One region of the Bacillus halotolerans genome, then DNA from elsewhere that is predicted to be linked to it. Evidence: riboswitches for the same ligand, from Rfam matches in the RefSeq annotation. Region 1 holds a riboswitch; the other holds the start of a gene.
What was found. Region 1 has a riboswitch for S-adenosylmethionine ahead of DIC78_RS21355 (2-hydroxyacid dehydrogenase). Riboswitches for the same ligand answer to the same signal wherever they lie in the genome.

Region 1 (15,818 bases):
TTAATCTTTCGCTTGTTGTTTCTCTCCTAATGTTAATACCCATTCTCTTAAGATATGTTTTTGCACATATCTTTTTCCGTTAATATCAATATGAGGGAGGTCTGTGAGATCCTTTGCTAAGAGTTTCGCCTCCGATTGGGTTATTCCTAAAAAATGCCCGATGTAAAAGTAAATATCTCGTTCTTTAATCAGCATGATGTCATTTTTTTCGTTAGCTTTTGGGTTGTTAATATGCTTTAATCCTTCTCCGATAAAATATCCAGCCAATGCAATACCGATTCCTAAAAAAACGTCCATGTGTATGCCTCCATTATGTAATCGTCATGTTATACGGTCAATCTATACCATTGGTTTCATTTTTGTTGACTGTGCACACAAAAAACCGCCAGAGCAAGCTCTGGACGGTTTCTATGCTTTTTCAATCTGCACTCGGCCTGAGAAAAAAGTGGCGCCTCCGCCCATATCAGCCAAGCGGTCGGGGGTTAGGGCGTTAACAAGCTGATTTTTGCCTGGTTCATCTGCCCATAATCCTTGACTGACGACAACACCTGGAAGCACTTGTTCTCCGACTGCGGCGGTTAGTTCACACTCACCTCGGCTGTTCCAAATCCGTACGGCTTCACCATCAGTGATGCCGTGTTTTTCGGCATCTATCGTGTTGATAAAGAGTTTCGGTGTCTTTTCAAGTTTGACGTGCTTTGCATTATTGGAAAACGTTGAGTTTAAGAAATTATGATTCGGCCCGGGAACATACATAAACGGGAATTCATGATCCGGCGCAAGCGGCGTATGTGTCGGTAACTGCGGGAAACCGGCTTGTTTCATTTTTTCTGAATATAATTCTATTTTTCCGCTCGGAGTCGGCAATGTACCCGGAAACAGCGGCTTTTCACGCTTCGCCTTCATAAATGAACGTTCAGTGAGTGATTCATAACTAATCTCCGCTAAATAAGGATTATCCGGATGGTGAAGTGCCTGGCGGATTAAGTCTTCATCTGAATCTTTGAGCTCCTGATCCGTAAATCCCATTGCCTCAGCCAATAACCGGAATACCTCGGTATTAGACTTGCTTTCTCCGTATTTCTCAATAACCGGCTGCTGAAGCTGAATGTAATGGTGCCAGTATGAGGTGTAAAAATCAGTATTTTCAAAAGCAGATGCAGCGGGCAGTACAATGTCCGCATATTTGGCCGTTTCTGTTAAAAACAAATCATGAACCACGGTGAACAAGTCATCCCGCAGGAGGCCTTGTCTGACTTTGTTCGCTTCTGGCGTCACAACGGCTGGATTCGTCCCATAAATAAAGAGGGAGCGAACAGGAGGGTCTGTTTCCAGAAGAACTCTGCCCAGCTGATTCATATTAAACGATCTCGGTGTGCGGCCTTTCAGTAAATCAGGACGCTGAAGCGCGGTGGTGTTATATTCTAAAATCCCGCTGTTATGTTTGATGGCTCCGCCTCCTGTATGCATCCATTGACCGGTAATCGCCGGTAGACAGGCAATCGTTCTAACAATCATTCCGCCGTTGTCGTGATGCTGAAGGCCGTTTCCGATTCTGATAAAGGAAGGGGAGGTTTCACCATACATTTTTGCCAGCTGATAGATATCGTCGATACTGATACCAGTGATCAGGGATACCTTTTCTGGATGATACTGTTTCACATGCTCGCACAGTTCTTCATAGCCGACTGTATATGCTGAAAGAAACGCTTCATCGTGGAGGTTTTCTTTAAATAAAATGTGCATGATGCCAAGGGCAAGCGCGCTGTCGGTACCGGGTTTTATAGGAATAAACCAGTCTGCGAGACGCCCTGTCTGATTTTTATGCACATCAATCACAATAATTTTTGCGCCTTTTTTCCGTGCTTTTTGAGCGATTGTAATTTGATGCATGTTTGTGCTGACTGCGTTAATTCCCCAAAAGATAAACAGTTTCGTATGTATCGTTTCTTCAGGATCGATTCCAGCACTCACACCCATGGTATATTTATAGCCCTCTGATCCGGCTTTGCTGCAAATCGTGCGCTCAAGCTGGCTTGAGCCCAAGCGGTAAAAAAAGCGGCGGTCCATTCCTTCAGCCGTTAATTTTCCCATATTGCCGTAAAAGCTGTAAGGCAGTATGCTTTCAGCTCCTTCTTCATCAATCAGCTGTTTCCAGCGGGATGTGATGGTGTCAATCGCTTCTTCCCAAGAAATTGGTTTAAACTCTGCCTCGCCCTTCACACCTGTTCGTTTCAGCGGAGTCGTCAGCCGCTTTTCATCATAGAGGCGCTCAGCCATATTTCGTACTTTGTTGCATATATTTCCGGCTGTCACGGGGTGATCAGGATCACCCTGCACTTTCACAATTTTCCCGTCTTTTTTATGTACCAGCAATCCGCACTGGTCCGGGCAGTCCAGTGAGCAAACGGATTTAAAAATGCCGTTTTGTTGAGTGGCGAACGATTTCATAGCCCAGTTCCTCTCCCTAGTTAGATATATTGTAAGAATTATAACATTTCGAATGATAACGTCAATTCTGAAAAAAAGACATTGACATCAATCTGGGTCTTCTTTATGATTAACGTATTCTCAATTCTGAAAATTACATACAAAACATTTTCTATCAAGAGAGGTGGAGGGACTGGCCCTATGAAACCTCGGCAACATTATTGTGCCAATTCCAGCAAGCGTCAGCTTGAAAGATAGGAAAGTAAGGTTTATACCGGCTTCTGTCTGTGGCAGAGTGCGCCTATACATGAATCTCTTTCCATCTTTGGAGAGAGATTTTTTTGTGTGAAAAATAACGATGAAAAGGATGTTTTGCATCATGACGGTTTTGATTACAGCACCGTACAACGAAGAAGGACGAAAAGAGCTTGAAGAATTGTTCGGTTCCGTTGTTTATCAGTCTTGGAAAGAAAACGGCCGGGCATACAGGGAAGATGAATTGATTCAGCTATTAAAAGGATCAAATGCGACGGGTTTGATTACTGAGCTTGATCAGGTGACAGAAAACGTGTTTGCATCAATGCCGGAACTTTCATTTGTAGGAGTATGCAGGGGAATGCCTTCCAATGTTGATGTGGCAGCAGCGTCAAACAGAGACATTCCGGTTTTCTATACACCTGGGCGCAACGTACAAGCTGTTGCTGAAATGTTTATTGGAAATGTGATTTCATTTCTCCGGCACACGAATACCTCTAATCAATGGCTAAAGGATGGAAAATGGAACAGCGATTATTTGCAGGCATATGCCAAATTCAAAGGTAATGAAATAACAGGAAAAACCGTGGGTATGGTCGGATTCGGAGCGGTTGGGCAAAGAATTGCAAAACTGCTGACTGCGTTTGACTGCAAGGTTTTGTATTACGATCCATACGTACAGCACGATTATCCGCAATATGAAAAAGTATCTCTGGAGAAGGTATTTTCAGATAGTGATATCGTTTCTGTTCATCTGCCGCGTACAGATGATACGCTTGGCCTCATTGATCGGCCGTATTTTGACTTGATGAAAGAGAGCGCCATTTTCGTGAATACATCAAGAGCTGTCGTGGTAAACCGAGAGGATCTTTTATCTGTACTGAAAGAAAGTAAAATCAGGGGTGCGATATTAGACGTTTTTTATCATGAGCCGCCAGAGCAATCGGATTATGAATTTATTTCATTGCCTAATGTTCTGGCAACACCGCATTTAGCAGGAGCAACATTTGAAGTAGAGGATCATCACGTTACCATTCTGAACGAAGCGCTTAAAAAGTGGAGGGATGAAAAAACTCTCAATATTCCGACTTTATATAACAAAAACGATCTTAAAGCAGAGGTGTAAAAAGGAGGGCATCAGGATGACGAAACAAAAAGGTTATCTCGTATTTGACATTGGCACTGGCAATGCAAGAGTTGCGGTCGTAAGTGTGTCGGGAAGCGTTCAAACGGTTGAACGGGAGGACATTGTATATACGACCGAGCCGCTTTACCCGGACAGCCGCTATTTTTCTCCACAGGCGCTGTGGAATCAAATCATGAATCTGGCTAAACGTGCGATTTCTCGTTCTCATCATATTGAAATTATTGGTCTCACTTCAACAAGTCAAAGACAGGGGATCGTGCTGTTTGATCAAAATGGTGAGTCTTTCCTCGGTCTGCCCAACATTGACAATCGGGGCAGGGAGTGGGAGGAAAACATACCGAATCGGGAAGAAGTATACAGCCGAACAGGCCGTCTGCCGACTGCGCTTTTTTCAGCGCTCAAGCTTTATGGTTTAAAGCACCGCCAGCCCTCCTTATGGGAAAAAACTGCAAGCTTCACAAGCATCAGTGATTGGGTGACGTATCAGTTGAGCGGAGTATTGACATATGAACCGTCACAGGCGACGGAAACGCTGCTGTTTGATGTAAAACAAAATACATGGTCAGAAGAGATGTGCAATATATTCGGTTTCTCGCCATCTATTCTTCCGCCTCTAGTAAGAGCGGGAACAGTCATTGGATCGATAACAGATGAGTATGCGGCAGAATTGGGACTATCACATCATGCGAAGGTTATAGCGGGTGGGGGAGATACACAGCTTGCTGTCAAAAGCACTGGTGCTGCTCTGGGAGACGCAGTCATAGTATCAGGTACGACAACACCGATTACCAAAATTATTGGTGAAATTCATGAGGACAGACAAAATAAAGCCTGGCTGAACTGCCACACAGATCAAGGACAGTGGCTTGCGGAGACAAATCCCGGGGTAACGGGTCTGAATTTTCAAAAACTAAAGGATATTTTCTATCCGAATGAACAGTACGATGTGATGGAAGAAGAGATTGCTGCTCTTGCTAAGGAAGATCATGCATGTGTATCTTCCCTCGGTTCGTATTTATCGGCAGAAAAAAACGCCCTGACGAAAGGCGGCTTTCTCTTTGATGTACCGCTTTCAGCCCATTTAAGCAGAGCGCATTTTGTACGCGCGGCCTTACAGGAGATTGCATGTTCAATCAAATGGAACTTTGACATTTTAACAGAGATCACTCCGTTTGATCGTGACTATGTGTGGGGATGCGGAGGCGGATTCCAAAGCAGAGCATTTACACAATATATTGCCAATCTTCTTCAGAAAAAAATCTATGTCAAAGAAGGGTACAGTCATGCATCAGTCGTTGGTGCTGCTGTGGTTTGCAATGAGGCCTATAGATTGACCGAAGAAATGTCTGGAAGTGTTCGGGTGATAGAACCGCAGGATTGCCGGATAGAAATGACTTTATACGAGGAGTGGAAGCAGGTCCAACGCTTCTTTTCAGGGTTAGAGCCGTCATCGGGAAACAAGGTATTAGTATAAGGCGGAATTTGCCGCCAATTGAGGAATTATACATTTTATTACTTTAATGAGGTAATACGGTAATTGAGATAAGCATCTAAGGAGGATACAGATATGTTAGATAAAATTGGTATACCAAAGCGGCTGGCATGGGGGTTTTTAGGGGTTGTGCTGTTTATGATGGGAGACGGTCTTGAACAAGGATGGCTCAGTCCTTTTCTGATTGAAAATGGGCTCACCGTTCAGCAATCCGCTTCGATTTTTAGTATATACGGCATTTCACTGGCCATCGCTTCATGGTTTTCGGGTGTGTGTCTGGAAGCATTTGGCGTAAAGCGGACGATGTTTATGGGGTTGTTGTTTTATGTGATCGGTACAGCGGCTTTTATCGTCTTCGGATTTGAACAGCTAAATCTGCCTGTCATGTATGTGACTTACTTTATTAAAGGCTTAGGATACCCGCTTTTTGCTTATTCCTTCTTGACATGGGTCATCTACAGAACACCGCAGAACAGGCTCAGCACAGCTGTCGGCTGGTTTTGGATTGCGTATTGTCTGGGCATGTTTGTTTTCGGTGCTTGGTATTCAAGTTATGCAATTAAAACGTTTGGTTATTTAAATACGCTGTGGAGTTCTATTTTCTGGGTATGCCTCGGTGCAGTCTTCGCGTTGTTTATTAATAAAGACCGGTTTGAAAAAAAGAAAAGAAAAAGATCAGAAACGGCGGAGGAGCTTTTAAAAGGGGTTACCATTCTTGTTACCAATCCGCGGGTGCTGACAGGAGGAATGATTAGAATCATCAACAGCATCGGCACATATGGTTTCCCTGTGTTTTTGCCGATGCACATGGCTCAGCACGGCATTTCAACTAATGTGTGGCTGCAGATTTGGGGAACGATTTTTCTGGGCAACATTGTATTTAACCTCATTTTTGGAATTGTCGGTGATAAATTTGGATGGAAAAACACCGTCATTTGGTTTGGAGGAGTCGGCTGCGGCATTTTCACTGTTTTATTATACTATGCGCCTGTTTTTTCAGGCGGGAATATGGCGGTTGTGAGCATCATCGGCTTTATCTGGGGCGGCTTGCTGGCAGGCTACGTGCCGATTGGTGCGATCGTGCCGACAGTTGCCGGAAAAGACAAAGGAGCCGCCATGTCCGTTTTGAACCTCGCAGCCGGCTTATCGGCATTTGTCGGACCTGCTTTAGCTTGGATGTTCATCGGACTCATTGGTGCACAAGGCGTTGTCTGGATTTTTGCGGTGCTTTATCTTGCGAGTGCAGTCATGACGAAATGTATTAAGCTACCTGAAGAAAAAGAAGTACAGAAAGAGACTTCCCCTCAATATGCATCCTGATGAAAAGCGCCCTGAAACAGGGCGCTTTTTATGATTTTTTTTCAGCAATGGTTTCAGTTACAGAGTGCCGCGCAGATGATTGTCTGGACGGGACTTTATCATTAGGAGTCCGCTCAATAAATAGTTTGGGCGATCGCTTCTGCACTTATATCGCTTTTTAAACTCTCATGGATGATGTTTCAAAAGCACATGATCGAGTGGCGGGTTTGGGGCAAAGCGGTGTGTGACAGGAAGTGTGAGCGCGCAGCCAGTTGCTGGCACGCTAACTAAATTCGTTGGATAGCATTCAGTTTATCTTGTTTCTGCAATATACCCTGCGGAGTGAAAACAGACGAGAGACTTAGGGAAGAGCAGCTATAATCTCTGCTCATTCTCTGATTTTCATGATTTTATCATAGAATAAACATTTGTATCATAAGGGACACCGCTTTGGTACATATATTGTCTTAATACGCCTTCTTTTTCAAATCCCATTTTTAACAGCAAACGATTTGACGCTTCATTTTCCATAAAAACAACTGCACCGATTCTCGTTAGTTCAAGGATATCAAAGCCGAAAGACACAATTTCTAAAATGGCTTCTGACGCATAGCCGTTTCGCCAATTCGCCGGGCTGATTTCATAACCGATTTCTGCACGTTTATGCTTGGGGCCAAAGCATGAAAGCCAGTCGTACCGATGAGTTCAGTTCTTTGGTGTCTTTTCTTTCAATTCCCCACCGTATTCCCCGCTTTTCTTGATAATTGTCGGCAAACTGATGAATCATTGTTTTTGCTTGATCTATACTTTCAAAGGGATCAAGTCCGTAGTAGCGTGTGACGCCATGGTTTGAAAAACAAGTAAAAATGGCTTCCGCATCTTTCTCTGTCAACTCTCTTAGAATAAGCCTGACGGTTTCTAATTCAGGAAACACCGAATCCCTCCCTTATGGTGTATGTAGGTTTATCATATCTCTTTTATTTCCTCTTTTCTATAACGAAATCGAATTTGATGAAGCAAAGGAGCGGATTTGTTTTTCTAATTCCTCTTTGTTTTTATTAAATTGTTTCGTTCGATGGCCGTTCGCGCCCGATGGGTGAGGGAAGCCGTGTAGGCAGGTCAGCCGCCATTTGCTGTTTTCCCTGATCAGTGTTTCACAGACTGTTTCGGCTGCTTTGCCTAGCGGGATAAGAAGAGCAGGGCTCGATAGCTTTTCAAGTTCAGCGGGAAAATGCTTATATGCATAAGTGCTTAGCATAGATGAACGGGGGATAGCCGGACGATGTCCTGTATAGTTTTTCTGTTGAATGAAAACAGGGTATTTGATAACAGAAGTGGTGTGAAGCATATGGCGCAAGTCGCCGAAAAGCTGTGCGGCGCTTTGAATGCCTAAAACCTGCGGCAGCCCGCATTGATCCAGCATCGTAATCAGGTTATCTCTCATAGTTCCAGAAAGTCCTGCCGCTTTTTTGGTGTCTAAAGCTATCTGTTCTAGAGATCGGCCTTTGCGCAAGCTTTCTGCGGCTGTTTCATAAGCTGTTTTCATCTGTGAAAAACCCGGCGTTATGCCTGAAATCACAACTGAAGCATCTTGATTGATATATTCATTATGAGGTGAATAGTACATTTCAAGCGCGTTTTCTTGGTGTATGCGAAATGGGGAAGTGAGCAAATCCGTTTTCGAAAGCGGTCTTGATACCGGAAGAGTATTTAATTTCTCTGCAAATGCTGCTAAACCGCTGCGGTTTCCAATCATGGGTGAACCTCCCTAAAAATGATATCCCATTGTCCATTTTAAACGTTACAACGGGATATCATTCATATTTAACCTCTATTCAAATGTCCTGCGTGCCACACCTCTTTAACTGCTTGAGGGGCTTCTTTCACTTCAGCAGCAGTCTGCTGCAACGCGGTTTTTTTCATTTCAACATCGTACTGAATCATTTTTTGTTTTTGAGACAGCTGCTGTGCTTCCGTTTTTACCATTTCAACTTGTTTTTGCATGGATTGCGTAACTGCAGTGAGTTCCTTCATGGCGGGATCTATTTTCTTCTTGTTTTGAATCACATTTATCCCTAAGTAAATGATTGAAATGGCTATTACTGCGATACTGATATAAACGATAACCATATGTTCACCCCTTTTCTAATGTCATACCCTATTTCGCCTATTATAATCAGGTGAAATGTTATCTGGTCAGTTCATATGATTTGCGTATTGGTTTTCTTGTGCTTATAATGTGTTATCGTACATATGTAAACAAAGAAAGGGTGCTTCAATTGCAAAGTTTACAAAATAAAACTGCTCTTATCACAGGCGGAGGCAGAGGGATTGGACGCGCGACAGCTCTTGCGCTTGCGAAAGAAGGCGTAAATATCGGTTTAATCGGACGAACTGCCGCCAATGTTGAGAAAGTCGCAGAAGAAGTAAAAGCACTTGGTGTGAAAGCTGCGTTTGCCGCTGCGGATGTAAAGGATGCGGCGCATGTTGATCAAGCTGTGGCTTCTATTAAAGAGGAGCTTGGCGAGATTGATATTCTCATTAACAATGCGGGAATCAGCAAATTTGGCGGATTCTTAGATCTATCCGCTGATGAGTGGGAAAATATCATTCAAGTGAACCTAATGGGTGTATACCATGTTACTCGTGCGGTGCTTCCTGAAATGATTGAACGCAAAGCTGGTGACATTATTAATATTTCTTCTACAGCCGGCCAAAGAGGAGCAGCTGTCACAAGCGCTTACAGCGCATCCAAATTTGCCGTTCTTGGGTTAACAGAATCTCTCATGCAAGAAGTGAGAAAGCATAATATCAGAGTCAGCGCGTTAACGCCGAGCACTGTCGCAAGTGATATGTCGATTGAACTGAACCTGACAGACGGTAATCCTGAAAAGGTTATGCAGCCTGAGGATCTTGCTGAATATATGGTAGCTCAATTGAAATTAGATCCGCGTATTTTCATTAAATCTGCAGGATTGTGGTCAACAAATCCGTAAAACGAAAGCCTGTCTAGCGACAGGCTTTTTTATTTGAATTCAATCCGCACAGGTAAATGTTTAACACCAAACACGAAAGGACTTGGTACCGCTTCGAGTTTCTGTTCATCATCAGCTTTTTTAATATAAGCTGACATAGACAAGAGGGAGGAAAGAGCGATTTTTGCTTCGAGCCTGGCCAATGGTGCGCCGAGGCAAAAGTGAATTCCGAACCCAAAGCTGAGATGGGGGTAGGAGGGGCGGTTAATGATAAAACGATCAGGTTCAGAAAATTTAGCATCATCCCGATTGGCTGACGCGACCCAGCTGATAACGGAAGATCCTTTCTTTATAAATGCTCTGCCAAGCGCTATATCTTCTGCTGCAACTCGTCCGATGGCTTGAACAGGCGGATAATAGCGGAGTGTTTCTTCTATTATATTAGGCACATAGTCTGTATTCTGTCTTATCTGTTGTTGCATGGCTGTGTCTTCCGTGATATAGCGAACAGCATTCGCGATCAAATTAGTAGTCGTTTCGTTTCCCGCGACAAGAAGTAGAATGCAAAAACCGAGCAGCTGCTCTTCTGTTAGATATTCTCCATCGACTTCTGACTGCAAAAGCATCGTAATCAAATCTTCTTTTGGCTGGGCTCGTCGTTTTAATAGAATGTCTCTAAAATAGTTACTTAAGAAAGCGTGGCCGTCCCGGCGTTTTTGAACCATGTCAGCGACAGATTTGTCTGAACTGTCCTTCGCTCCGGCAACGAGCACGTCGGAGTATGTTTTGATGATGTGCCGGTCTTCAATCGGTGCTCCAAGCATTTCAGCAATGATAATAACAGGAAGGGGGCCTGCTATATCATCTATCATATCGATTGTGTCTTTTTGCCGCGCCTCCTGTAAGAGGAATGCTGTAACGTCTTTTATGCGGGTTTCGATTTGTTTCACTGCCTTTGGAGTAAACGATTTGTTGACGAGTGCACGTAATTTGGTATGTTTCGGAGGGTCCATTGTTAAAATGCTTTCTGCCTGTATGCCGCGTTTGGATGAAAAAAGTTTGGGATTTTTCAGGACGAATTGAACGTCATCATACTTAAAAACATCCCAGCAATCACGCTGTTTGTCATAGCGAACAGGAGACGATTCCCGAAGCTTTTCATAAATCGGGAAGGGGAAAAGACGATCCTTTTCGAATTGCAATTCTTTCATGGGAATCAAGTTGGCGTAACGTTCTTCTTTGGCAGGGCGCGCTGTTTGCTTTGTCATTTTATCATCTCCTTTATCGATACGTTATCAAAGGCTGTTTTCAATTCAATGGACATATATTGAAGAAAATGTAAACCGGACAATAGTTTTAAATTGAAGATCATAGTGAAAACAAGTTATAATGAACCAAACAAACTATGTACCAAATGTTCATTTTATCTTTTTCTATTCCCACCAGCCATACAAACACCAAACACAAAATAACTTGATTATCATGTTATTAATAGAAGAAGGAGAACAACAGGAAAAAATTGAATATTTAGTACATGGTGTTCTCAGTTTACAGAGAAGGGGTGCAGACCGATGAAAGAAGAAAAAAGAAGTTCCACTGGATTTTTAGTCAAGCAGCGCGCGTTTTTGAAGCTTTATATGATTACCATGACTGAGCAGAAAAGACTTTACGGGTTAAAGCTTCTGGAAGTGCTTCGATCAGAATTTAAAGAGATTGGTTTTAAACCAAACCATACAGAGGTTTACCGGTCTTTGCATGAGCTTCTTGATGATGGGATATTAAAACAAATCAAAGTAAAGAAAGAAGGGGCTAAGCTCCAAGAAGTGGTCCTCTATCAATTTAAAGATTACGAGGCAGCCAAGCTGTATAAAAAACAGCTGAAAGTAGAGCTGGATCGCTGCAAGAAACTGATTGAAAAAGCACTGTCAGATAATTTTTAACATAGAAAACACCCGGCATAGTCACGAGTATCGGGTGTTTTCTGTTTTTCATTATACATATTTGTCGAAATGAAACAATACAAATCAATAGTGACCTTCAAACTTGACATCATTTCCTCACGTGGTAACATTTTAAACGTGTGAAAATACGAACAAAAAAGCGAACAAAGGAGATGTTACCGATCTTTGATCAAAAAAAAGTAGCTTTTATCGGAGCCGGATCTATGGCGGAAGGAATGATATCAGGTATCGTTCGTGCCAATAAAATCCCAAAACATAACATCTGCGTTACAAACCGCAGCAATACAGAGCGATTAGCTGAGCTTGAACTTCAATATGGAATCAAAGGCGTGGCGCCGGATCACTTATGTATTGAAGACATGGATGTGCTCATTTTGGCGATGAAGCCAAAAGATGCCGAAAGCGCTCTGTCATCATTAAAAACACGCATCCAACCCCATCAATTAATTTTGTCGGTGCTAGCCGGCATAACCACCTCTTATATTGAACAATCATTGCATAATCAACAGCCGGTTGTCAGAGTAATGCCTAACACATCAAGTATGATCGGCGCTTCTGCAACTGCCATCGCACTTGGCAGGCATGTGACAGATGATTTAGAAAAACTGACGGCGGCTTTGCTCGGCTGTATGGGTGAAGTGTATACAATCCAGGAAAATCAAATGGATATTTTTACGGGAATTGCCGGCAGCGGCCCTGCGTATTTTTATTATTTAATGGAATTCATCGAAAAGACAGGCGAGGAAGCGGGCCTTGATAAACATTTATCACGAAGCATCGGTGCACAGACACTCTTGGGTGCTGCAAAAATGCTGATGGAGACAGGAGAACAGCCCGAGGTGCTGAGAGATAATATCACCTCGCCAAATGGAACGACTGCTGCCGGATTGCAGGCCTTGAAGAAGAGCGGCGGAGGAGAAGCCATTTCTCAAGCCATTAAACATGCGGCTAAGCGTTCAAAGGAAATCAGCGATGATATCGAAAAAACAGCGGCACCGCTATAAAACAGGAGTGATAAAGTGACGTCTGAAACAGAAATGAAAAGAGTTGTCGTGAAGATCGGCAGCAGTTCATTAACAAGTCTTCATGGGGAAATCAGCATTCGCAAACTGGAAGCTTTAGTGGACCAGGTCGCCAAACTAAAAGACGCCGGATATGAAGTCATCCTGGTTTCTTCCGGCGCAGTAGCTGCAGGATATCGCAAGCTCGGGTTTCTTCAGCGACCAGATAATCTGCCTGAAAAACAAGCGTCTGCTTCAATCGGTCAAGGGTTGCTGATGGAGGCTTATTCAAAGCTGTTTTTGGCGCACGGTTATGTGGCTTCCCAAATTTTAATTACAAGAAGCGACTTTTCTGATGAATACCGATATCACAATGTTCGGAACACAATGAATGTACTGCTCGAACGCGGTATTATCCCGATAATTAACGAAAATGACACAGTGACCGTCAATCGGCTTAAGTTTGGCGATAATGATACACTCGCGGCCAAAGTCGCCGGATTAATCGATGCGGATTTGCTTGTGATTTTATCGGATATCGACGGTTTATATGACGGCAATCCGCGAAATAATCCAAAAGCGAAAAGGGTGCAGCGAGTCAGTGAGATTACACCGGAAATTGAAGCGTGTGCAGGCGATACAGACAGCGAGGTCGGCACCGGAGGCATGCGGTCCAAACTGGATGCGTTTAAAATTGTGATGGCATCCGGCATAAAAGGATTTCTTGGCCAGGCAGACGCTGCAGATATATTATATCAAGCTGTTCATGGAGAGGCGGAAGGCACCTATTTTGAAGCTGAGGGAACGCTTCCGTTGAATCAAAAAGAGCAGTGGATCGCTTTTAATTCCGGACCAGAAGGTGAAATTGTTTTATCAGATGACTGTTCCGGCCAAATAGCTGACGGTCAATCGCATATATACCCAGATGGTGTAAGGGAGATTAAAGGAAAATTTAAAAGCGGCGCTGTTGTCCGCCTGACTGATTCTCATGGTGAAGACATCGGCCTCGGGATCGTCAATTATTCTTCCTCGCAGCTTGAGACACCCGAAAAAAATAAAGGCATGAAAAACAAAGCTGTGATTGATCCAGAAGCGTTTGTATGCCATGTGGATTTATCTTTGCCTGTATATTAATAGAAGAAATACACGGGAACAAAAAACCCGAACTTCTCCAGAGAAGCTCGGGTTCTTTTTTATTGATACTGTTCCAATTTCGAGAAAAACTGAATGACAAACTCATAAAAATCCTGAGCTGACGGTGCAAGCTCTCTATTTTTCGGCTTAATAATTCCGACAGTCCGTTTCACTTGAGGAAACTCAATTGGAATCTTCACAGTAAATCGGGGTGTCGTTTCAGCAAAAGTGCTCTCCGGCAGAAGGGTGACACCCATACCTGCGGACACCAATCCTTTGATAGCGTCCAAATCCTCACCCTCTGTAGAGACAAGAGGGGCAAACCCGGCTTGTTTGCAAGAGTCAATCGCCATTTTTCTGAGCACAAATCCTTCCGGAAACAACACAAATTGATCGTTACGCAAATCGATTAAATGCACCGTTTTTTGTTTGGCGAGCGGATGATTTAAAGGTACAAGCGCGTAAATTTTTTCCGTGAATAAAATATTTCCTGCTATGTCTGGAAAATTCGTCGGCACCGGGCCTAATAACGCTAAATCGATATCGCGGTTTCTGACAGCTTCAATCAGAAACTTATAAGAGCCTTGGCGCAGCAAAAACTCTACGTGCGGATATTCTTCTTTAAATGCCGAAACGACAGTCGGCAGTAGCTGACTGGCGAGGCTTGTAGGAAAGCCGATTTTTACGGTTCCGCGATGCGGGTCAAGGTACTCATCAATTTGTTCTTTTGCATAATCGATGGCTTTCATCGCTGTTTTGACATGAATTAAAAATTCTTTTCCAATCGGAGTGAGTTTGATATTTCTCCCTTCACGCTCAAATAAAGTAACATTTAATTCTTCTTCAAGGTTTGCAATTTGTCTGCTGATTGCTGATTGGGCCACATGCAGATAATCAGCGGCTTCTGAAACGTGTTCCCGTTCAGCAACCTCCATAAAATAACGCAGTTGGCGCAGCTCCATGTAAGTCTCACATCCATCTATCTCATTTTGAGATTCTTTTGATCTAAATTATATATTGTTTATATCGTTTTGAAAACCTACAATAATATTAGAGTTGTTAGATTTTATGACCGGTATTATCGGAAACTGATCGGGGGAGAGGAATTATGACTTACAATCAAATGCCAAAAGCTCAAGGTCTCTACCGTCCTGAATTTGAACATGATGCATGCGGAATCGGCCTATATGCGCACTTAAAAGGCAAGGCGACACATGACATCGTCAAACAGGGGCTGCAGATGCTTTGCCAGCTCGACCACAGAGGAGGTCAAGGCAGTGATCCGGATACGGGAGACGGTGCCGGCTTACTGGTTCAAATCCCTGATGCTTTCTTTAAGAAAGAGTGCAAAGACATCAATCTGCCGGAAAAAGGACGTTACGGGGTAGGAATGGTCTTTTTCTCGCAGAAGGAAGATGAAAGAAAAAAAATCGAAAAGCAAATCGATGCACTGATTGAGCAGGAAGGCCAAGTTGTGCTTGGATGGAGAACTGCACCTGTAAATGTCGGAAAAATCGGAACAGTAGCACAAAAAAGCTGTCCGTTTGTCCGTCAAGTATTCATTGGCGCAAGTTCTGACCTGAAGGATGATTTGTCCTTTGAGCGAAAATTGTATGTCATTCGTAAACAGGCTGAAAACTGGGGAGTAACGGAAGGTCTAGATTTTTATTTTGCCAGTCTTTCAAGCCAAACTATTGTTTATAAAGGCCTTTTAACACCTGAACAGGTTGATGCGTTTTATTCCGATCTGCAAGATGAGGCATTCGTATCCGCTTTTGCACTAGTTCATTCACGCTTCAGCACGAATACCTTCCCTACATGGGAAAGAGCACACCCAAACCGTTATTTGGTTCACAATGGTGAGATTAACACCCTTCGAGGAAATATCAACTGGATGAGAGCACGTGAACAGCAATTTGTGTCTGAAAGTTTTGGTGAGGATCTCAATAAAATTCTTCCGATTCTGAATGCTGACGGCAGTGACTCTTCCATTTTAGATAACGCATTTGAGTTTTTCGTTATGGCTGGACGCAAGCCGGCACATACGGCGATGATGCTGATTCCTGAGCCATGGACAGAAAATACGCACATGTCTAAAGAAAAAAGAGCGTTTTATGAGTATCA
Region 2 (15,818 bases), 790 kb from region 1:
TCACATAAATAAAAGCCCTCTATTTAAAGGGCTTTCTAGATTGATGATGCTTATGTTTGAAGACGATCCGATGTAATTTGAAATGAATTTTAAGTTTGACTTTCTGTTAAGCTGGATCCAAACCCACATAGAAAACGAATGACACCCCTAGGATAAGACATACCTTCTTTTTAAAAGTCAATACTGGCATTCTCCCCTTTGAATTTGCGTTTGAGCAATCATTTTCTGATGATAAACATAGAATATTTCAAATTCTTTAGAGTTTGCGTAAGCAGCTGCGTTCTCACAGGCAACGTCTTCTACATACGAATAGTTTTTGTTTCTTTCTAAGTATTCTATTGTTTTATTAACCCCTTGTTGGTCATCTGCATCGACATAAAGTGCTTTTAAGTTACCCTGTAATTTCGTGAAGAGCTCCTCGCCTTGATAAATAGCTGCGGAAAAGCCTATATCAATTTTTTCATTAAAAATAAGAATGATCTTGCACTTGTCGGGATTGCCCAAGACTTCGATAATACGTATAACGCCAAAAATACTCCTCTACTTAAAAGTACTATTGAAGATGAAAAAGAGAGTGTTCTGAAGAAATCTGTCAATTCAAATGGTATTAATAAGAAAACGATAAAGCACCACGTATACCATGAGGAATAAACAGAAAAAACAAAGCTGTCGGTTATCATCATGAGAGTATGATGAGTGGTAGCAGAATAAGTCCAGGAACAGAAGAAGTACCTGATATAAATGGGGTATATAGAGCTAAGGTAGAAGTAAAAGGAGTAAAAAAAGTATGGGATAGAGTAAAAGTTTACAATACAATTTCTGAAGCTTACAAAAACAAAAAACAAATACGAGATAATAAGTATATCGGCAAAACTTCATCAGGAATTGATGTGGAGATGTACCTTAATAAGGATGGCTCAATAGCAAATGCATATCCTTTATATAAAAAACCAAAGGAATGATTGATTATGGAATATTCATTTGAATTTAAAAGAGACCCTTTAGGATACTTAAGAATAGTTCTTCCTACAGAACTAGAATACTTTTCTGATTTCATTGAAGACATTGTTTCGGTGAATGAAGCTGATGAATACTTAAAAATTATTCAAGAAGTATTGGATGGCACGTCTGAAGGATATGAGATTCAATTAAACACCACCATTGCATATATAAAAAAAGATAAAACAGTAGTAGAACACCTATATACAGAAAGTGAAAACGACAAAAGTTCCATGGAAACAGAAAAACTTAAAAACCTTATGCTTGTTTGGAGAGACAAGATCCCGGAAAGGTATAAGAGCGTTGATTGAGGCTTTTAATCCTTTAGGCCCCTTGGAAATTCAAGGGACCTTTTTTCACTTCGCCAACAGTTTGCCAACAACTCGCGAATTTGATAAACCAGCTTTATTAAAGCAAAGTAAAAAACCCTTGCTGCGCAAGGGTTTAAGCTATGATTCCGACTGGGCTCGAACCAGCGACCTCTACCCTGTCAAGGTAGCGCTCTCCCAGCTGAGCTACGGAATCATGATATGTATGTGTTGCTGGGTATGTTGTTGTCTTTCTGACAAGTTCTATTATATAACCTTCCCTTCTATTCGTCAACTGCTTTTTCAGAAAAACTTTTTTCGGACTTGCTGTTATGTTCATCGGCTATTATAATATGTCTTAATTTTCTAACAATAGGGGTGATGGGGTTTTGCATTCTTTGATTTCTTCTGATGATGTATGGGTATTATGGGGATTTATTGCGGTGTGGGCGGCAGTGAGCATCTGGCTGGAGCAGCGGTTTAAGTGGGCTTCCGCTGTGTCAGGGGCTATTATCGCACTGGCAGGTGCAATGGTGTTTACAAATATAGGAGTGCTTCCTGTTGAATCGCCTGTATACGACACCGTATGGTCATATGTAGTGCCGCTTGCGATTCCTCTTTTGCTGTTTCAGATCAATGTGCGGCAGATTTTTAAGGAAAGCAGGCGTTTGCTGTTTATTTTTCTTATAAGCTCCTTAGGGACAGTGGTTGGCAGCATCATCGCTTTTTTTCTATTAAAACAGCATATTCCCTATCTAGATAAGATCGGCGGGATGATCAGTGCCTCCTATATTGGCGGCGGGATTAATTTTGCGGCGATGGCTGCGAAATTTGAGACACCGGGCGAATATGTGTCGGCAACGGTTGTGGCAGATAACTTTATGATGGCGCTGTTGTTTTTTATTTTAATCAGCATTCCCGCACTCAAATGGTTTCGCCGGCATTATGCGATGCCGTTTGAAGATCAGGCAAAAGCGGAAGGAAACAGTGGTAACAGCGCGGAAAGCTATTGGAAGCGGAAAGACATTTCATTAAAGGACATTGCCTTTAACGCTGGAGCTGCTTTTGCTCTTGTTGCGGTAAGCGGTAAGGTTTCCGGCTATTTCAAAATTACGTTCTCTCACCCCCTTTTGACCGGGACGCTTGGCGATCAGTACCTCGTGCTTACGTCTTTATCCGTTCTTATCATCTTTCTGTTCCCTCGTTTTTTTGAAAGGCTCAATGGATCTCAGGAGCTTGGCACCTACTTGATTTATTTGTTTTTTGTGGTGATTGGCATTCCTGCAGATCTCCGGTTAATCATCACAAATGCGCCTCTTATTCTCTTATTTGTCTTTATCATCGCCATCAGCAATTTAGCGGTTTCCTTAGCTGTCGGTAAATTGTTCCGCGTGCGCCTTGAGGAAATTCTGCTTGCCGTAAACGCCACAGTCGGCGGCCCTACGACAGCAGCTGCGATGGCGATTGCCAAAGGATGGCGGGAGCTTGTTGCACCGATTATGCTGGTCGGCACACTCGGCTACTTGATCGGCAATTATGTTGGCACCTTTATGGGAAATTGGTTTTCTTCCTTTTTATAAAAAGGATTTTCACACTTTCCTCAGAATACTATGTAAGAGAAACGGAGAGATCACTGTATGTTAAAAGGACATACCATTTATATAAGACCTTTAGAAACAGAAGATGCTGAAGAGAATCTTCGGCTGCAAAGCGAAAACCGGGCATTTTTTGAACAGTTCTCCATGATTCGCGCAGACGATTACTATACGATTGAAGGGCAGAGAAAAAGGATCGAACAATATCAGCAAAGGCTGGTAAATGACCAAGAGTATCACTTCGGCATCTTCACAAATAAAGACCATACATTAATCGGGACGGTTTCCCTTTTCCAAATCATCCGCGGAGCGCTGCAATGCGCGTTTATTGGATACTTTTTAGATAAAGCCCATAACGGAAAGGGCCTTATGACAGAGGCGGTCAGACTGATTGTTGATTATGCGTTTCACGATTTGAAACTGCATCGCATTGAAGCCGGTGTCATGCCTCGCAATCTGGGGTCCATGCGCGTATTAGAAAAAGCGGGATTTCATAAAGAGGGTATTGCCCGAAAAAACGTGAAAATCAATGGAAAATGGGAGGATCATCAAGTACTGGCGATTCTGAATCCTGATGATGAAAAATAAAAAAGAAGCCGGGATATCGCCCGGCTTCTTTTTTAACGCGCAGCTACGGGCGCAATTTCTTTCAGCGCTTGTTCGAAATCACGTTCTAAATCATCTGCATGTTCGACTCCCACACTTAGACGGAGCAGGCCGTCTGTGATGCCGCGTTTTTCACGCTCTTCCTTAGGCATTGCCGCGTGAGACATCGTTGCCGGATAGGACAAAATCGATTCGACGGCGCCAAGGCTCACAGCAAAGACCGGAAGTGATACATTCTCTACTAATTTCTTAACGGCCTTTTTGCTTTCAAGCTCAAAAGAAAGCACAGCACCCGCTCCCATCGACTGACTTTTATGGGTTTGGGCCCCCGGATGATCAGACAGCCCCGGATAATACACGCGTTTCACCGCCGGATGCTTCTGGAAAAATTCCGCAAGCCGCTGCGCTGTTTGGCTCGCTTTTTCTAAACGGACCTGCAATGTTTTTAAGCCGCGCAACACGAGCCAGCAATCTTGCACGCCAAGGACGGCGCCGAACGAGTTTTGCAGCTTATACAGCTGCTTCCCAAGTTCTTCATCCTTGACAGCAGCCAGTCCTGACAGCACATCGCTGTGTCCGCTCAGGAATTTTGTTGCGCTGTGAAGCACGATATCCACGCCGAGATCAAGCGGACGCTGCAGTGCCGGTGTCATGAAAGTATTATCCAGAAAGGTCAGACAGCCGTTTTCTTTTGCAAGCTGGACAACCGCTTTAATATCAGTAATTCCAAGTGTCGGATTTGACGGTGTCTCCATATAAATGACCTTTGTGTTTGGCTGGATATTCCGCGCCACTTCGTTGATATCCGTCATATCAACAAACGTGTGCTCAATGCCAAAACGGGTCAAAACCTCTGTCACCATGCGGAAGGTTCCGCCGTATACATCTTCTGTCACAAGAACGTGATCGCCCTGTGAGAGAAGTAAAAATGCTGTTGAGATCGCAGCCATGCCTGAACTGAAAGCAAACCCTCTCGTTCCGCCTTCCAGTGCGGCAATTGTTTCTTCGAGAGCTGTTCTTGTCGGCGTGCCTGAGCGGCTGTAATCATATGCGCCAAATTCTTCAAATGAAGATTGATGGAAGGTCGATGCGTGCTGGATCGGTACACTGACCGCCCCGGTTGCACCGTCTGTTTTAAATGGATTGTGCACGAGCTGGGTTTCCAGCGTCCAATTGTGATTACTCAAATGAAACAGCTCCCTCTTTGACCTGACATAACGCCTGTTTTAGGTCCTCTTTTAAATCTTCCGCATGTTCAATTCCGACTGAAAAACGCAGCAGACGATTGCAGACACCGTTTGCGATACGGATTTCTTCAGGAATATCCATGTGCGTCTGTGTGGCAGGGTATGTAATAAAGCTCTCCACCCCGCCGAGGCTTTCTGCAAAGCAAATCGTTTTCAGTGCTTTTAGAAATGGATTCACCCACTCTTCTTTTTGCAGACGGAAGGACAGCATGCCTCCTTTTCCCGGGTAAAGCACATCCTTGATTTCTTCTTGCTTCTCTAAAAAGGCCGTAAGCTCTTGCGCGTTCGCCTGATGCTGGCGCATTCTGAGACTGAGCGTCTTCATTCCTCTCATCAAAAGCCATGAGTCAAACGGAGGCAAGACGGCGCCGATGGCGTTTTGATGCTGAAACATTTCTTCTCCAAGCTGTTCATCCTTGACAACAACAAGCCCCGCAAGCAGATCGTTATGCCCGCCTAAATATTTGGTTGCGCTGTGAATGACAATGTCGGCTCCAAGCTCAAGCGGACGCTGCAAAACCGGTGTATAAAATGTGTTGTCAACAATCACCAGAAGATCGTGCTCTTTTGAAATCCGAGCGATCTTTTCAATGTCCGCCTCCTGCATCAGCGGATTTGTCGGTGTTTCCACAAACACCGCTTTTGTATTTGGTGTAATCTTGGAGCGTAAACAGTCCTCATCGCTGAAATCATCATAATAAAAGGTCAAGCCGTATTTTTTCCATTCATTTTCAAACAGACGGTACGTGCCCCCATACAAATCCGATGAAACGATCAGTTCATCCCCGCTTTTAAACAGTGCCATAATCGTTTGAATCGCTGCCATTCCCGAACTGAAGGCAAGCCCTCTCGCTCCGTTTTCTAAACTGGCAATCGCGTCCTCAACAAGCTGGCGTGTCGGGTTTTTTGTCCGAACATAATCAAATCCGGTCGATTCGCCGATCCCTCTGTGGCGGTATGCTGTTGATAAATAAATAGGGGGACTCACTGTTCCCGTTACTTCGTCGCTTCGGTTTCCGATTTGGGCTAATTTCGTTTCAACGTGCTGTGACATATAGCTGACACCTTCCCTTTTCAAAATAAAAACCCCTTCTTCATAAGAAGAAGGGGTTTAACGCTTCTTCTTATCTTCCAAGCATAGTACGCTTGCTGGATTTAGCACCTTGGCGCTTTGCACGTATGCAAAACAAGCCGGTTGCTGAGGTTTCTAAGGGCCAGTCCCTCCACCTCTCACGATAAGAAATATCGATTTCAATTTTCTGATTGTTTTATATTAGCGCAATTTGCAGTTTATTTCAATACTTTTTTCTTCGGGCACCGAACTGTTTAAAGAGAGAAATTTCTAATAATTCATGGTACAATAATTTCAAACGCAAGAAAGTCTAGTGATGTCCTGGAGGAATGTATTATGGCACCGAAAAACGGCACAGTTCAAGAAAAGAAGCTCTTTTCAAAAGAGCTTAACGAGGAAATGACAGTACTCGTTTATCTGCCGTCAAACTACTCCCCTCTTTATAAATATCATCTTATTATCGCGCAGGACGGCCACGATTATTTCAGGCTGGGGAGAATCGGCAGACAAGTGGAGGAATTGCTGTCCAAAAGAGAAATAGACCGATGCATTATTATCGGTGTTCCTTACAAGGATGTAAAAGAACGCAGAAAAACCTATCATCCGGAAGGTTCTAAGTTTTCGGCATATAAACGATTTATTGCCCACGAGCTAGTTCCTTTTGCGGACCATGAATTTCCGACGTACCAAGTCGGCTACGGGCGGACACTGATCGGTGATTCTCTCGGAGCGACCGTTTCTCTTATGACAGCGCTTGATTATCCGAATATGTTTGGTAACATCATCATGCAGTCTCCCTATGTAGATCAACATGTATTAAAAGCCGTGAAACAGTCAGACGACATTAAACACCTCTCTCTTTATCACCAAATCGGAACAAAAGAAACAGACGTCCATACGACAGACGGCAATATTTTGGACTTCACAGAACCGAATCAGGAGCTGAAAAAGCTTTTGGAGGAAAAGCTTTCCGATTATTATTTTGAGCCATTTGACGGAGACCACAAGTGGACATACTGGCAGCCGCTCATTACGCCGGCTCTGAAAAAAATGCTCTAACATACTTTATTTTCAGGAGGGACATACTATGAAATACGGAATTGTTTTATTTCCATCAAAAAAACTGCAAGATCTCGCGAACTCTTACAGAAAGCGCTATGATCCGAGCTATTCCCTGATCCCGCCTCATTTGACGCTGAGATCTTCATTTGAATTTACAGAAGAGGAAGCCGGTGAATTGGTATCACAATTGAGAGAAATCGCTAAAGAATCTCATCCAATTGTTCTCAAAATGACCAAATACAGTTCTTTTGCGCCTGTCAATAATGTCATTTACATTAAAGCAGAACCGACGGAAGAATTAAAAACACTGAATGAAAAACTTTACACCGGTGTATTAGCCGGTAATCAGGAATACAATTTTGTTCCGCATGTGACGGTCGGCCAAAACCTTTCCGACGATGAGCATTCGGATGTATTAGGGCAGTTAAAAATGCAGGAAGTATCTCATGAAGAAATTGTTGACCGTTTTCATCTGCTGTATCAATTGGAAAACGGTTCGTGGACGGTATATGAAACGTTCCTGTTAGGCGGAGGAGAATAAACGATTGGAAGCAGTTATCGCAAAAAATGAAGAACAAATGAAAGATGCATTTTATGTAAGAAAAGAAGTCTTTGTCAAAGAACAAAACGTACCAGCTGAAGAAGAAATTGATGAGCTAGAAAACGAATCAGAGCATATTGTGGTATATGACGGAGATCAGCCGGTCGGCGCCGGAAGATGGCGGCTAAAAAACGGATACGGCAAATTAGAGCGAATTTGTGTCTTAAAAAGCCACCGCTCAGCCGGTGTCGGCGGCATCATTATGAAAGCGCTGGAAAAAGCGGCAGCAGACGGCGGTGCTTCAGGTTTTATGTTAAATGCGCAGACACAAGCAGTGCCATTTTACAAAAAACATGGATATCGGGTGCTGTCTGAAGAGGAATTTCTCGATGCCGGCATTCCCCATTTGCAAATGATTAAGGATTAAACACCATCCGGGTCTTCTGAGATCCGGATTTTTTCGCATATAAAAAACCGCTCTCTCATGTGAACGGTTTTTTATACATATCGATTAATAGATGTGCCTATCCCTTTTTCTCGAAATCTTTTATAAAGAGAGCGCTTACGTTTTGCCTCGTTTACTTTCCTTTCAGCAGCCGTTAGATTCTCCTGCTGCTTTTCAAGTTCCTTGTATACCCGCTGAAATGGGACATAGCTGATCTTCTCTGTTCCGGCATAATCCTGTTTATGGCCTATTGTGCGATTGGCATATTGAGCGTATTGCTGGTTCTGAATTTGACCTGCATATATCATACGATCCCCACCCTTCTGCTGTTCTTTTCCCTTAAACTTACTTTTTGAAACACGTTTCTTTTGATATGATAGTCTTTGTCTGTAATGAACACCTTTTTATTGGGAGGACCCCTTTTTGAAATGCGCCCGACTGAATGATCGAACAATACATTTACATACATATTCGAGAGAACATTATCAATTCCTCTATGAAGAAGGAATAAAAGGGAATTTATTTTGTTCTCATTGCGGAAAGCCTGTTTTGTTAAGGCTCAACATCGCTGAACCGCCTGCATTTATTCACCGGCAGCCTGGTGATTTCCCGGCGTGTGAGGAAGCCTGCGAACCGAAACCGGCGAAAGAAGAGAGAAAAGAAGACTTTCAGGAATCCGGCGTCTTTCGTTTGCCTAAAGGAAAAGCGATATCAGCTGATCCGGCACCCGGTGTCACGGAATGGCAGACTCCAAGACATATTAAACCTGGTACACCTTTTATAAAAAGACCGGAAACACCTGATATGAGCCTTTTTCCGACTGTCGGCTTAAACACAGATCAGCTGAAAGCTGTCACGGAAACGGAAGGCCCTTTATTGGTGCTTGCCGGTGCAGGAAGCGGAAAAACACGTGTGCTGACCGCGCGCGCTGCCCACATGATCGAACACTTAGACATACCGCCGGAACATATGCTGCTTGTCACCTTTACAACAAAAGCCGTCGCGGAAATGAAAGATCGCATGGCGAAGCAGTACGGATTACAGCCGTCAAAAGTCAGAAGACTTGTCACCGGAACATTCCACAGCTTGTTTTATAAAATCCTATATCACTATGATTCTGCCAAATGGAATGGCGAACATTTGCTTAAAATGGAGTGGCAAAAGGAACAATATATGAAAAAAGCACTCTATGAAGAAGGCGTAGATGAGAAAGAGTTCCCTGTCGATCAGGCTTTGCAGCAAATCGGCTTCTGGAAAAACACTTATTTGCCGAATGAACATATTCCTTTAAAGGATGAGTGGGAAAAACAAGTCTACCGCCTATACGAATATTATGAGCGCCAGAAAAAAGAACACCGCCAATTTGATTTTGATGATATGGCGTCAGCCTGCTATGAACTGTTTATAGAACGGCCTGACCTTCTGGAGCAATATCAATCTAGGTTTACGTATATTTTAATCGATGAGTTTCAGGACATTAATCCGGTTCAATATAAAATCATGCAAATGCTGGCGAGTCCGGAACAAAACCTGTGCTGTGTCGGTGACGATGATCAGTCAATCTATGCGTTTCGCGGCAGCAGCCCTTCTTTTATTCTGGATTTTCAAAAGGATTATCCCGGTGCCAAAACAATCTATTTAACAGCGAACTACCGTTCAACACATCCGATCGTTTCCAGTGCTGATATTGTCGTGAAAAAGAACAAAAACAGGTATGCCAAGATGCTGGAAGCCGCACGTGACGACGCGCAGGTCCCTGTGCTGTTTTATCCTTATGACGAAGAAGAAGAAGCGACAATGGTGGTTTCCGATATGAAAGAAAAAATTCAAAACGGCGCAAAACCTGAAGATTTTGCGGTTCTCTACCGGACAAACAGCGCCGGCCGCGCCATTTATGAAAGGCTTCATCAATCATCCATTCCGTATACCGCAGATCGCGGCGTCCAGTCCTTTTACAGCAGAAGGATCGTCCGCCAGATACTCGCATACTTGTACGCAAGCCAAAACGAGGATGATACTGAAGCGATTAAGCACTTGCTGCCTGCCTTATTTCTAAAACAGTCTGCTTTAAACACGCTGAAGGCGCTCTCGATTACCGAGGACTGCTCCATGATCAAAGCGCTGGCCAAATTGCCGGATCTGAAGCCGTTCCAGCTGGATAAAATCAAAAAAATCGTGCCCTTTTTCGCAAGCATCCGCACCATGAAGCCGGTGGAAGCCATTACCTTTGCCGAAGGAAAAATGGGCTTCTCCGAATACTTAAAAAAACGGGGCAACGAAGGAAATAAGCTGGAAAAAGGCTCTGATGACCTGCGTGACGTCAAGGTTGTCGCCAAAAAATTCAAAACCATCCCTGACTTTCTCGCCCATGTCGATCACATGCGGGCTGCTGAAAAAAACAAAACGGATGAAAACGGCGTTCAGCTGATGACCATTCACCGGTCAAAGGGTCTCGAATTCAAAACCGTCTATGTATTAGGCACGGTAGACGGCTCCATCCCGCATGATTTCTCACTAGAAACAGCGAGAAAGGGAGACGAAGCTCCGCTTGAGGAAGAAAGACGCCTTCTGTACGTTGCAATGACACGGGCCAAACAGCATTTATATTTGTCTTGTCCCGCAAACAGGCGCGGCAAAACCGCCCACCGTTCAAGGTTTTTGTATCCTCTTTTGCAGCAAACGAAACAGCCTTTGCCCAAATAAACAGCCCGGCAGTGATACTGCCGGGTTTTTCACTGTAAAAAAGGCCCGCTGCCCAGGCCATCCGCTTATTTATTATCCAGCATTTTAGAAATCGTTCCAAAATCAAGCTTTTCTTTTCCGCTTGTAATGGACTGGACAATCTTATCTTCCATTTCTTTCGGCACGCGTCTGTTTGCCAGCTGCGCCACGCGTTTAATGACGCTGCGGACTGTGTTTTCATCTTTAAAATTGGCGTTTTGGAGTGATCCTGCAAGATTCATGACATCCTGCATGTTCACGCCTGTTTTCTTTTCAATGTTCTTAAAAAATTGATTATCCATGATACGCCTCCTTTTGGCGGAGTAATACAGTATTGTATGAACGCTTTACGCATAATGTGATGGTTCACAATCAAAAAATAAGGTACTGATTTAAAAAGCAGCAAAGGGTACACAATGTAAGGAAGAAGCACGGAAATCATCCGCACTTCCTCCTTCATTCATTTCTTAGTAGTTAAAAAAAGATGCACCTACGATGATGAGAAGAATGAACAGTACGACCACAAGAACGAATGTTGAACCGTAACCGCCGCCTGAATATCCTCCAGCATAACCGCCGCCGTAGCAGCAGCCTCCGTAACCAAATCCCATAACTAAGCACCTCCTTTACTCTCTATACACTATGTGAGACATCATGATCGGCTTGGATATACGCATAGGGCGTTTGCGGATTTATGATGGATCATGCTGAGCCTGCCGTTTTTTCAGTAAGTCTTCCGTCTTTTCAGCCAATTCTTCAATTTCTTGTTCAAACGACAGGCCGGCTTCGTCAAATAAAGCCAGTTCCTTTTCAATATGTTTGATCGTCTTGTCATGTTTGTTTTGCTTTTGATCGTGCGGTCCATACCTGCCCTCTATGAATTTTTCAAACTCGTTCATGAGATCCCCTCCCTCTCATGACATATGCTGAGCGAATCAACATTGTTAAAAAAACAAAAAACCGGACATCTCCGGTCTCTTGTCAGTGTCAGGCTATTGAGGTTTTTTCTTTTTATTGCCGCACCCGCAGCCTTTCTTTTTGATCTTTTTTGTTTGATACGATGAATCTGTATATGGAGTTTTTTGGGAAGGTTTGTTAAATTGATTCACTTTGATCCCTTCCTTTCCTTATGTCATATATGCTATTTTATGCGATTACTGACGGAAAGTTGCTGATGGGAATGCCTCATTCCTGCAGCCATTTTGATACAAGGGTTTCAATAATACCGGCCAGCCCTGCGATCGCCAGCAGCAAAACCAGCCACTGGGCCGCCTCTGGAATAAAGGCCTGGCATAAAATCAAAAAGCCGGCGCACCACACGCCTGTGCACCAATAGCAGCTCAGCAATTCACCGATAAACGCCCTCACACCCGTTCCCTTTATGACAATATACGTTTCAATGTTCCCGTCCGCATCCTTTTCCTCCTTCTCTTCATGAAAAAGGCTGCGAAGCGGCGCCATAATCGTATCAAACACGAAAAGACGCGCGAGCCGGAAGACCGCAAGCGAAAGAAGGAAAAGAGACAGCCAATTGATAACCACTGGTTCACTCCTTTCATCATCCCCTTCACATATATGCAGAAACCCTAGCTTTCATGAATTTGTATCTTGTCCTGTTGAAAATTGGTTATTTTTCTTATTCCGCTCTGCACCTCTTCTGCATTATATACAGTATGGATAAGAAAGGAGTGAAGGTTATGTCATTTGAAGAAAAAGTTGAATCCCTGCATCCTGAAATATTTGAGCAATTATCTAGCGAATTCGAGCAGCAGATCGAAGTCATTGATTGCGAAAATATCACAATAGATACGTCACATATAACAGCTGCCCTTTCTATACAAGCCTTGGTCACAACAATGATTATCCTGGCAACACAGCTCGTCATCGCCGACGAGAACTTAGCTGACGCAGTCGCAAGCGAAATACTCATCCTCGATAACTCCCAAATCAAAAAAAGAACCATCATTAAAATTATCAACAGCCGAAACATCAAAATTACTTTATCTGCCGACGAAATAATAACCTTTGTACAAATTTTGCTTCAGGTGCTAAACAGCATTCTCAATGAACTTGACGTCCTTTAACCCTTTCTTTTCATAAACTTAAAAGTCGAGGTGAAAACAAATGTCAGATAACGATAAATTCAAAGAAGAGCTTGCAAAGCTGCCGGAAGCTGACCCAATGACGAAAATGCTTGTTCAAAATATCTTTCTTAAACACGGCGTCACGAAAGACAAAATGAAAAAAGTATCAGATGAAGAAAAAGAAATGCTCTTGAATCTGGTAAAAGACTTGCAGGCTAAATCAGCTGCATTAGTTGAAAATCAAAAGAAGAAAAAAGAAGAAGCAGCCGCGCAAGAGAAAAAGAACGAAAAACCGCTAAGCCGCAGAGAGCAATTAATTGAACAGCTCAGACAAAGACGGCAAAACAATAACAATTCAAACCAATCATAAAAAATAGGGTTCTTCATCAGGATATATGCCTCAGTCAAAGTAAGAGGCTCGCTCATTTAATAACAGTAAAAGAAAAGGAGGAATAGATATGGAAAGCAGACCATACTCTTGGGTTGCACTTGATCCTGACTGTGACCATCCGTTAGACGAAAAAGAAAAAGATAAAAAAGAAGAAAGAAAATGTCATTGCGATGTTTGCTGTAATGGCAATGGATTCGGCGACGACAATGCTTTTATCAATCAAGATCTGGCTCAGGCAAATCTTAACAAACAAGTCTCCGATGAGACAATTATTATCAGAGACTCTTGTGACATCAACGTTACATCAACAGACGTTCAAGCCGTTACATCAGTTGTAACTGCAATTAATGCCGCTGTCGTAACAGCAACTCTCACATCCATTGCAGATGGTGTAATCGCTGAATTAGTCGCACAAGATTTACTGCAGCTGACAGCTAACAAGCAAGTAAACCGCCAAAAACTTCTCATCGAATGCTCCCGGGGCGTAAACGTCTCAACAGTAGATGTCGATATTGCAACACTTGTCTCTACAGCAACAAACACTCTCATTGCCATCCTAGTTATCACACTCGTCCTCTAGGACCTAAAAGCAGAGCTAAAACGCTCTGCTTTTTCTTATTTTCCCAGCATATGATGAATATATAGACGTTCACCCACACCAAGTGAGGCACGAGTACATATGTTGTTAAGGACTAAAGTCAAATACCCTATAAAGAAGGAGCTGAAATCAATGAGCTGCGGAAAAACCCATGGCCGGCATGAGAACTGTGTATGCGATGCAGTGGAAAAGATTTTAGCAGAGCAGGAGGCAGTTGAAGAACAGTGTCCGACTGGCTGCTATACCAACCTTTTAAACCCTACGATTGCTGGAAAAGACACAATTCCGTTTCTCGTTTTTGATAAAAAAGGCGGATTGTTCTCCACATTCGGAAACGTGGGGGGATTTGTGGATGATATGCAATGCTTTGAATCCATTTTCTTCCGCGTTGAAAAATTATGCGATTGCTGTGCAACACTTTCTATTTTACGCCCGGTCGATGTCAAAGGCGATACCTTAAGTGTTTGCCACCCTTGCGACCCGGATTTCTTCGGGCTAGAAAAAACAGATTTTTGCATCGAAGTGGACCTCGGATGCTTCTGTGCGATTCAATGCCTGTCACCAGAGTTAGTTGACAGAACTTCGCCTCATAAAGATAAAAAGCATCATCACAATGGATAAACACTTGTAAAGAGGAATCCCCTTCCAAGCTCTATTACAGGTGCAAATTATTCAGCTGCTTCGAAAGTGAGGCAGCTGACTCTCCATCATTTCGCCAGTCTCAAAATTACAAGGCAGGAGGGATAATATGAGCCAGAAAACATCAAGCTGCGTGCGTGAAGCGGTAGAACAAATTGAAGATCTGCAAAACGCGGTTGAGGAGGATTGCCCGACCGGCTGCCACTCCAAGCTTTTGTCTGTAAGCCATTCATTAGGCAATACAGTGCCTTTTGCAATATTTACATCAAAATCAAAGCCTTTAGTCGCCTTCGGTAATGTCGGCGAGCTGGATAACGGACCTTGCTTTAATACAGTATTTTTTAGAGTTGAAAAAGTTCATGGCAGCTGCGCAACGCTATCCTTATTAATCGCTTTTGACGAACACAAACACATTTTGGACTTCACCGATAAAGACACGATTTGTGAAGTGTTCCGACTTGAAAAAACGCACTACTGCATTGAAGTGGATTTAGACTGCTTCTGCGCGATTAATTGCTTAAATCCCCGTTTAATCAATCGAACACATCATCATTCATGATAAGGCGGAAAAGCTTGCAGATTTGCAGGCTTTTCTCTATGTAAAAAAGCTGCCGGAACGATCTGCCGGGCAGCTTTTTGCTTTCATTAAAAACCTAACGGGTGCAGAGATGTGATATCATCGATCGCCAGCTCAGTCGGAGCGCCGTTTCCGGTCGTCCGAAGCAGAACGGAATCATTTCTTCTTCCGACAATCACGCCTCTGTACGTTTTCCCATTGGCTTCAATCAGACAAAGCGCTCTCGGCATGTTATGCGGCAGTTTTGTTAAAAAGTCGATTTTTTCATGGATGGACATCTTGCTCATCGGTTTTTTCACTTTTCTGGCCGGCGGTGTCTTTTCTTCAGCTTTAGCTGCATTATGAACGGCCTCCGGTTCCTTTTCAGGCTTACGGGCTTCAGGTGCAGGCTCTTCCTTTTTTTCCGCTTCCTGAGGTTGCTGTTTGGCGGTGTCTTCAATTGCCTGCGGCTCTTCTAACGGTTCCTGCTGCTTTTTCTGGTTCTCCGGCTCTCTCGCCTCTTGTTTTTGCTGACTCACTTGTTCCTCTGCCTGTTTTTTCTCTGTTTGCTGAGCATCTTTTGCCTGAATGTCTTCCCGCTCTTTTTCCTCTGTTTCAATTGCACCTTTTACCTGAATGTCTTCCCGCTCTTTTTCATGATAAACCGGCTGTTCCTCTGCTTTTGTCGGAGCCGGTTTGGCTTTTCTTTTAATGACGATCTCCTGCATGGACGAGCGTGTTTCCATATAATCCGGCTGAACAATATACATGAGCGGTTTTTTATCCGCGTTTCTTTTCTTATTAGACATCTTCATCCCTCCGATTCTGTCATATTCTATCTATATGACAGAATGCTGAAAATCAGAAGAAATAAAAAAGCAATCCCTATTTGGGACTGCTTGATGGTGAATCTGCTTAGCGGGCAGTGATATGGAAACCTGAATCAACATGAAG

Region 2: linked by a shared signal. The riboswitch ahead of metI (cystathionine gamma-synthase/O-acetylhomoserine thiolyase) and the one ahead of DIC78_RS21355 (2-hydroxyacid dehydrogenase) in region 1 are both predicted to bind S-adenosylmethionine.

Annotation. Positions count from the first base shown of each region.
Region 1 is NZ_CP029364.1:4,091,435-4,107,252, forward strand. Features, by position in the region: gene DIC78_RS21345 (hypothetical protein) at 1-297, opposite strand; gene DIC78_RS21350 (molybdopterin oxidoreductase family protein) at 409-2,451, opposite strand; SAM riboswitch class I at 2,600-2,691, shown strand; gene DIC78_RS21355 (2-hydroxyacid dehydrogenase) at 2,789-3,811, shown strand; gene DIC78_RS21360 (FGGY-family carbohydrate kinase) at 3,828-5,306, shown strand; gene DIC78_RS21365 (MFS transporter) at 5,400-6,644, shown strand; partial or broken gene DIC78_RS21370 (GNAT family N-acetyltransferase) at 7,026-7,557, opposite strand; partial or broken gene DIC78_RS21375 (hypothetical protein) at 7,601-8,379, opposite strand; gene DIC78_RS21380 (DUF948 domain-containing protein) at 8,448-8,753, opposite strand; gene DIC78_RS21385 (3-ketoacyl-ACP reductase) at 8,903-9,619, shown strand; gene DIC78_RS21390 (cytochrome P450) at 9,649-10,866, opposite strand; gene rtp (replication termination protein) at 11,170-11,538, shown strand; gene proC (pyrroline-5-carboxylate reductase) at 11,685-12,563, shown strand; gene proB (glutamate 5-kinase) at 12,579-13,694, shown strand; gene gltC (glutamate biosynthesis transcriptional regulator GltC) at 13,754-14,656, opposite strand; gene gltB (glutamate synthase large subunit) at 14,803-15,818, shown strand, end outside.
Region 2 is NZ_CP029364.1:725,520-741,337, forward strand. Features, by position in the region: partial or broken gene DIC78_RS03585 (aspartate phosphatase) at 178-447, opposite strand; gene DIC78_RS22120 (EndoU domain-containing protein) at 693-962, shown strand; gene DIC78_RS03595 (tRNA-Val4) at 969-1,310, shown strand; tRNA gene DIC78_RS03600 (tRNA-Val) at 1,452-1,524, opposite strand; gene DIC78_RS03605 (DUF819 family protein) at 1,697-2,887, shown strand; gene DIC78_RS03610 (GNAT family N-acetyltransferase) at 2,945-3,490, shown strand; gene metC (cystathionine beta-lyase) at 3,523-4,695, opposite strand; gene metI (cystathionine gamma-synthase/O-acetylhomoserine thiolyase) at 4,688-5,809, opposite strand; SAM riboswitch class I at 5,877-5,997, opposite strand; gene DIC78_RS03625 (esterase family protein) at 6,164-6,886, shown strand; gene DIC78_RS03630 (YjcG family protein) at 6,915-7,430, shown strand; gene DIC78_RS03635 (GNAT family N-acetyltransferase) at 7,435-7,857, shown strand; gene DIC78_RS03640 (hypothetical protein) at 7,929-8,183, opposite strand; gene DIC78_RS03645 (ATP-dependent helicase) at 8,299-10,578, shown strand; gene spoVIF (sporulation-specific transcription regulator SpoVIF) at 10,644-10,898, opposite strand; gene DIC78_RS03655 (YjcZ family sporulation protein) at 11,064-11,207, opposite strand; gene DIC78_RS03660 (hypothetical protein) at 11,289-11,495, opposite strand; gene DIC78_RS03665 (DUF1360 domain-containing protein) at 11,782-12,138, opposite strand; gene cotV (spore coat protein CotV) at 12,294-12,680, shown strand; gene cotW (spore coat protein CotW) at 12,721-13,050, shown strand; gene cotX (spore coat protein CotX) at 13,139-13,651, shown strand; gene cotY (spore coat protein CotY) at 13,802-14,290, shown strand; gene cotZ (spore coat protein CotZ) at 14,418-14,867, shown strand; gene cotO (spore coat protein CotO) at 14,954-15,679, opposite strand; gene fabI (enoyl-ACP reductase FabI) at 15,780-15,818, opposite strand, start outside.